One region of the Kitasatospora nipponensis genome, then DNA from elsewhere that is predicted to be linked to it. Evidence: riboswitches for the same ligand, from Rfam matches in the RefSeq annotation. Region 1 holds a riboswitch; each other region holds the start of a gene.
The links. Region 1 has a riboswitch for cobalamin ahead of ABD323_RS26955 ((2Fe-2S) ferredoxin domain-containing protein). Riboswitches for the same ligand answer to the same signal wherever they lie in the genome.
Positions count from the first base shown of each region.

Region 1 (2,254 bases):
GGCGGCCGCCCCCGGCGGCAACCCCGCCGCCCGCGGCGCCGGCGCGGCGCTGGAGGTGCTCGGCGGCGCGGTGGCCGAGGTGCTGCGCGGGCGGGATCCGCAGCAGGTCGGCGGCTGCGTGCTCGGCCTGTCCGGACTGCGGGCGCTGCCCGACCGCGACGTCTTCGCGGCCGCCTGCCGGACGGCCTTCGGCCTGCCGGGGCCGGTGCGGCTGGTCTCCGACGCCGTGGTGGCGTTCGTGGCGGGCAGCGGCGCGGCGGCCGGGACGGTGCTGATCGCGGGCACCGGCACCATCTGCTGCCGGATCTCCCACCCCGGCGCCGACGGTGACGCCGCCACCCTCGACCCCGGCTCCGCTCCCGGGGCGGCCGACCCGGTGGTGACCGCGACCGCCGGCGGACTCGGGCGGGCGCTTGGCGGCGGGGGGGGCGGGGTCGGCGGGGTCGGTGGAGGGGGTGGCCAGGCGCACGCGCGGCCCACCGACCCGCTGGGCCGTGCGGTGCTGGCCGCGTGCGGCGTCACCGATCCCACCGCCCTGGTGCGCTGGGCCTACGACGGTCCGCCGCACCGGCTCGCCACCCTCGCCCCGCTGGTCAGCGAGCTGGCCCTGGCCGGCGACCCGGCCGCCGAGGGGTTGGCCGACGCCGCCTCGGCCCGACTGGTCGAGCTGATCCGCGCCATCCACCACCCCTGCGAGCCCATCGTGCTGGCCGGCAGCGTCGCCACCACGCCCGGCCCGATCCGCGACCGGCTGCTCGCCCGGCTGCGCGCCGACGGGCCCCCCGGGCCGGTCGGGTCCGCCCGCGACCCCGTGGCCGCCGCCCCCCCCCCCCCGATCCGCGCCCGGCTGCCCGCCCGCCTGCGCGCCGCCGCCCCGCCCGGGCCGGTCGGTTCGCCCGACGACCCGGTGGCCGCCGCCGCCCGACTCGCGGCCCGCCCGGGCTGACCGGAGGTGGCGCTCACTGCGCCGGAGCCGCGCGCGTGCGCCTGCCGGGCCCGTGCGCGGGGATCCGCAGCGACTCCAGCGCCGCCGGCAGCGCCGCCCCCGCCGCCGCCCCCGCCCCCGACGGCCGTCGGCCGAGCCGGCGGACCCAGTCGCAGAGCTCGGCGGTGTCGGCCGGGTCGGTCAGGTTCCCGAACCAGAGCGGCCCGGTCCGCGGTTCGCCCGGGAGCCGCCCGCGGGAGCGCACGACGACGACGTTGGCGACCTCGCACGGCCCCAGGCACTCGGTGACCAGCAGCTTCGCGTCCGGCAGGGACTCGACGGCCGCACCCAGGGCGGCCAACTGGCCCGCGTGATCGGTGCCGGGGCGCTTGGTGGCGCTGCCGCAGCAGCAGCCACGGCAGACGATGACGTCCACACCCGGCGGGCGGGCAGGGTCGACCGGTGGCATCGCAGAACTCCCTCGTGGGGTCCGCGCCCCAACCGTCGGAGAAACCACGGGTCAGTGTTCTGACTCCCGGCGCCGTACCCCGGACCTCCGAACCGCCCGTCCGCCGGGCGGAGTTCGCCGGAAGGGGCGGACACCGGTCACAGTGGCGGGACCGCCCCGGACTCGCACCGGGTTCCTGCACACCGTGGTCTCGGATGCTCGTGCATCTCGTGCGCGACCCTGCCGCACCCGGCGACGGCCCGTCAACCCACAGTGACGCAGCCCACGTCGACGCGAATGTCTCGCTAGGATCCCCGGATCATGGACCTGATGACGGGGAACGAGCTGGTCGCCATCCCGCCGGGGCGGGTGACGTTGTCGGACCGGCGGACCCGGCGCAGTTGGTCGGTCGACCTGGCGCCCTACCAGCTCGCGGCATCCCCGGTCACCCAGGCGTTGTACGCACGGATCACGGGCCGTCGGCCGAGTGCCACGTCCGGGGACCGGTTGCCCGTCGAGTCCGTCTCCTGGTGGGACGCGACGCGGTTCTGCAACGCCCTGTCCCAGCGGGCCGGCCTCACGCCCGCCTACCACTTCGGTGCCGAGGCCGACGTCATCGAGTGGGACGAGTCCGCCGACGGGTACCGGCTGCCGACCGAAGCCGAGTGGGAGCACGCCTGCCGGGCCGGGACGACCGGGCCGCGCTACGGGGAGCTCGACGAGATCGCCTGGTACCGCGGGAACTCGCACGAGCGCATCCACGAGGTGGGTGGCAGACGGCCCAACGCGTGGGGGCTCCACGACATGCTCGGCAACGTCTGGGACTGGTGCTGGGACGTCTACGACGCCGAGGTCTACGGCGCCTACCGGGTGCTCCGCGG
Region 1 covers NZ_BAAALF010000119.1:10,567-12,820, forward strand. The annotation lists gene ABD323_RS26950 (N-acetylglucosamine kinase) at 1-946, shown strand, start outside; gene ABD323_RS26955 ((2Fe-2S) ferredoxin domain-containing protein) at 960-1,394, opposite strand; cobalamin riboswitch at 1,426-1,596, opposite strand; gene ABD323_RS26960 (formylglycine-generating enzyme family protein) at 1,695-2,254, shown strand, end outside.

Region 2 (2,254 bases), on a different contig from region 1:
CTCCAGCGGGCCGATGTCCCAGCCCTCGGCGGCCAGTCGGCGCAGCAGCCGGGCCGCGCTGGCCGGGGTGTCCAGGCCGACCGCGTTGCCCACCCGGGCGTGCTTGGTCGGGTACGCGGAGAGCACCAGCGCCAGGCGCCGCTCGGCGGCCGGGATGTGCCGCAGCCGGGCGTGCCGCACCGCGATCCCGGCCACCCGGGCCGAGCGCTCGGGGTCGGCCACGTAGACGGTCAGGCCGTCCTCGTCCAGCTCCTTGAAGGAGAACGGGACGGTGATCAGCCGGCCGTCGAACTCCGGCACCGCGACCTGGGTGGCGGTGTCCAGTGGGGAGATCCCGTCGTCGCTGCCCTCCCAGGTCTCCCGCGACCAGGTCAGGCAGAGCGCCTGGAGGATCGGCCGGTCCAGCGCGGCGAGCGCGCCGGCGTCCCAGGCCTCCTCGTCGCCGCCGGCCGAGGCGTCCGCCGGGCGGGTGCCGCCGGCGGCCAGCACGGTCGTCACGATGGCGTCGGCGCGGCCCAGCTCGGCCAGCAGCTCGTCCGGCGCGCCGCGCAGCGAGGAGCAGTAGAACGGCAGCGCCTGCCCGCCGGCGTCCTCGATCGCGGCGCACAGGGTGTCCACGAAGGCGGTGTTCCCGCTCATGTGGTGCGCGCGGTAGTAGAGGACGGCGACCGAGGGGCCCTCGGTGCGGCGGGCGGCGCGCTCCAACGGTCCCCAGTCGGGGGCGGAGGCCGGCGCCGCGAAGCCGTGGCCGGTGAGCAGCACGGTGTCGCTGAGGAAGGAGGCGAGCTCGGCCAGGTTGGCCGCGCCGCCGTGCGCGAGGTAGGCGTGCGCCTCGGCGGCGAGGCCCGCCGGGACGGTGGACAGCTCCATCAGCTGGGCGTCCGGTGCCTGCTCGCCGCTGAGGACGATCACCGGGCGCGGGCCGGCGAGCAGTGCGTCCAGCCCCTCCTGCCAGGCGCGGCGCCCGCCCAGCAGGCGCACCACCACCAGGTCGGTGCCCTCCACCAGCTCGGGCAGCTGCTCGGGCGTCAGGCGGGCCGGGTTGCCCAGGCGGTAGCCGACCGGGCCGGTGGCGGCGCGGGCGGAGAGCAGGTCGGTGTCGGAGGTCGACAGGAGCAGGATCACGCGGCGGCCCTCCCGCGGCGGTCGGCGGTGACGGGCATGACGGTGCGCATACGGCGTGCCTTCCTCGGGGTCCGCGCCCCGTGGGGGAACCCCGGCCGAAGGCTGGGGGGAGGGTCGAGGACGGCAGGAGTTCCTGGCTCCCACGGCGACTGAACCGTGGTCACAGTGGCGGGACCGCACCGGCTTCGCACCGGTTTCCTCCCCTGACGCCGTCTCTGGCGTGGACAGGCCGACCGGCCCGTCCGGCGCCATCCTAACGGGCGGCCGCCGCGGGCCGACCGGGGGCGAGCGGGTCCCGCGGTGGCGGGCCCGCCGGCCGGCGATACGGCGGCGATACGGGGGTGGGCCACGATGGCCGCGACGGGTGCTTGGGCCGGTACTGACACGGGGGTCCGGCCCACGCCCCGCGCTCCACGTCGCCCGCCCCTGTGCCCCCACGACAGAGGCGCGCGACGGGGTGCGGACGCCGGGGCCGCCGCCGCCCGCGCTGCCGCACTACGGCAGGTCCAGCTCGCCGACCACCTGGTCGCCGCTGAGCTCCCCGGTGGGACGGAACCCCAGACCCAGGTAGAAGCCCTGCGGACCGTGCTCGCCGAGCCCCCAGGTGGTGGTCACCCGCGTCCCGCCGCGCCGGCGGACCTCCTCGGCCACCGCCCGCACCGCGAACCGCCCGTACCCGCGGCCCTGTTCCCCGGCGGCGATGTTCAGCCGCCAGAGGCCGTCGCGGGGCCGGTCCCGCGGGTCGGCGGGGTCGAAGCGCACGCCGAAGAAGGCCATCAGGAAGCCGACCACCCGCTCGCCGTCCACGATCAGCCGTGGCCAGGCGATCTCCTGGTGCACGTAGGCCTCGGCCAGCGACTGGGCGACCGGGGAGGCGAACTCCCGCTGCTCGGGGCGGACCTCCAGGGCGCAGGCGGCCAGCACGTTGTCCGGGGTGATCTTCTCCAGGCGGAGCGGGGACGTCATGCGAACCACCCTAACCAGCCTGGCCAGGGGATTGTCGACAGTGTCTGCGGAGCGGTGGCGGACACGGTCGGCGCTGAACGTCGGTTCGACCCTGGGGATCGCGGTGGCCGCCGGCCCGACGCAGCTGTGGGCGGCCGTGCCGGGCACCGGAGGGGCGCTGCTG
Region 2 covers NZ_BAAALF010000203.1:8,472-10,725, reverse strand. The annotation lists gene cobN (cobaltochelatase subunit CobN) at 1-1,125, opposite strand, end outside; cobalamin riboswitch at 1,231-1,354, opposite strand; gene ABD323_RS34405 (GNAT family N-acetyltransferase) at 1,621-2,091, opposite strand; gene ABD323_RS34400 (hypothetical protein) at 2,090-2,254, shown strand, end outside.
Region 2: it holds a riboswitch for cobalamin, as region 1 does, so the genes downstream of both, cobN (cobaltochelatase subunit CobN) here and ABD323_RS26955 ((2Fe-2S) ferredoxin domain-containing protein) in region 1, are expected to answer to the same signal.

Region 3 (2,254 bases), on a different contig from region 1:
GTGAGCCTTCGCCGTGCTCCGTTGCGCGCGAAGGTAGCCCTTCGACGCACCCTGACCGCGTCCCGGCTTCCTGCGAGCCATCTGCCGCTGATACCGGGTCAGCTTCACCCGCGCGTCGCGTCCGTGCTCCGGGTGGGGAAGATCATGGGTGTCACTGGTGGTGGTCGCGGTCTCCGTCACTCCCCAGTCGATGCCTATGCAGCGACCGACGGCGGGGAGCGGCTGCGCTTCGACAGGGACGACGAGCGAGGCGTACCAGTGGCCGACGCTGTCGCGGTACACGCGCACGCTGCTCGCGTCGGCGGGCAGGTCGCGGGACCACACCACCATCAGGACGATTCCGCCCGCCAGGTGTAAGCGGCCGTCCTTGATACGGAAGCCGCGCCGGGTGTAGTTCATCGACGGGAGCGCCTCGCGCTTCTTCTTGATCTTCGGCATCCCCGCGCGGCGCTTGATCGGCAGGCGGTCCTTCACATCGTTGAGCGCCTTCGTCCGGGACTTCGCGAAGTCCCGGACGATCTGCTGCTGCGGAACGCTCGCGCCCTCGCGCAACCACGGCATGGCGGCACGGGCCTCGGTCAGCATCCGGTCCAGTTCGGCCGGACCGCACGTCACCTTCTCGCCGCCCTCGGGGCGGGTGCGGTTGGCGACGGAACGCTGACGGGACTTCGCCACACACTCGTTCCACACCCACCGACAGCGGGCCCATTCGGCTTCGAGGCCGGACAAGGCGGTGGACGACACACGAAGCCGATAGGTGTACCGGGCGAATCCGGCATCCCCGCTCTCCATTGACACCCCCGGCGCAACCCACACACCAATCCGACTGACGATCACCATGCCACGCACCACTGACAGCGGACACGGTGATCTGGGCCCCGGGGGGTCACGGATGGTGGACGCCGATCCGCCCGGCGGCGAATCGGCTGCACCTGACCCGCCACGTGGGACATCGGATTCCTCCCCGGCCTGAAGGCCTGGGCATCACCTGGTGACGGTTCGCCACCGGGCCGCCGGTGTGATCCACCACTCCGGGGGCGCGGTTGACTCCCGGTTCCGGGCCGTGATGGGATCCACGGGCCATACGGAGGCACAGAGAGGAAGCCGGTGCGAATCCGGCGCGGTCCCGCCACTGTCACCGGGGAGCACGCTCGACGTCATGGTCACGGCGGTCCGCCACAGGATCGTTGGAAGGCCCGAGGGTGTGTCAGCTACCCGGGGAGCCAGGAGACTCTCGCCCCCGGTTCGTCGATCCAGGGCGCGGACCCTGAGTGAGGACACATCCTGATGCTGCCCGCCCCGCCACGGCCCGGCCCGGCCGCTCCACCCACCCTCCCGCCCGCCGTCCCGCCGGCCGGCTGATGCCGGTGGGTGCGGTGCGGGCAACCCTTCCCTACGCGGTGGGCGCGCTGGCCGGATACGCGGCCGACGCCCGCTTCGGCGACCCCGGGCGCGGGCACCCGGTGGCCGTCTTCGGCCGGGCGGCCGGGCGCCTGGAGCGCGCGCTGTGGCGCGACCACCGGGGCGCCGGGGCGCTGCACACCGCGCTCTGCGTGGGCGCGGTGGCGGCCGGTGCGGTGGGCGTCGAGCGGCTGGCGCTCGCGCGCACCCGTGGCGCGGCCCCTGTCGCCACCGCGGCCCCCGTGGCCACGGCCGCGCTCGCCACCTGGACGGTGCTCGGCGGCACCTCGCTCACCCGCGAGGCGCGCACCATCGGCGCCGCGCTCGCCGCGGACGACCTGGACGCGGCCCGCGAGCGGCTGCCGCACCTGTGCGGGCGCGACCCGAGCGCGCTGGACGGAGCGCAGATCGCCCGCGCGGTGGTCGAGTCGGTGGCCGAGAACACCGCCGACGCCGTCGTCAACGCCCTGGTCTGGGGCGCGCTGGCGGGCCCGCCCGGCCTGCTCGCCTTCCGGGCCGTCAACACGCTGGACGCGATGGTGGGTCACAAGTCCGCGAAGTACCGCCGGTTCGGCTGGGCGGCGGCCCGGCTGGACGACCTGGCCGGCTGGCCCGGTGCCCGGCTGACCGCGCTGCTCACCGTGGCGGCCGCGCCGCCCGCCGGGCGGCGCACCGCCTGGCGCGTCTGGCGCCGCGACGGCTCCGCGCACCCGAGCCCGAACGCCGGGCAGGCCGAGTCGGCCTTCGCCGGCGCGCTGGGCGTGCGGCTGGGCGGTCCGCTGCGCTACGGCGTCCGGGTGGAGCAACGCCCGGTGCTGGGCGCCGAGTTGCGTCCGGTCGGGGCCGGTGACAT
Region 3 covers NZ_BAAALF010000078.1:19,392-21,645, reverse strand. The annotation lists gene ABD323_RS21445 (RNA-guided endonuclease InsQ/TnpB family protein) at 1-792, opposite strand, end outside; cobalamin riboswitch at 1,098-1,234, shown strand; gene ABD323_RS21440 (cobalamin biosynthesis protein) at 1,362-2,254, shown strand, end outside.
Region 3: it holds a riboswitch for cobalamin, as region 1 does, so the genes downstream of both, ABD323_RS21440 (cobalamin biosynthesis protein) here and ABD323_RS26955 ((2Fe-2S) ferredoxin domain-containing protein) in region 1, are expected to answer to the same signal.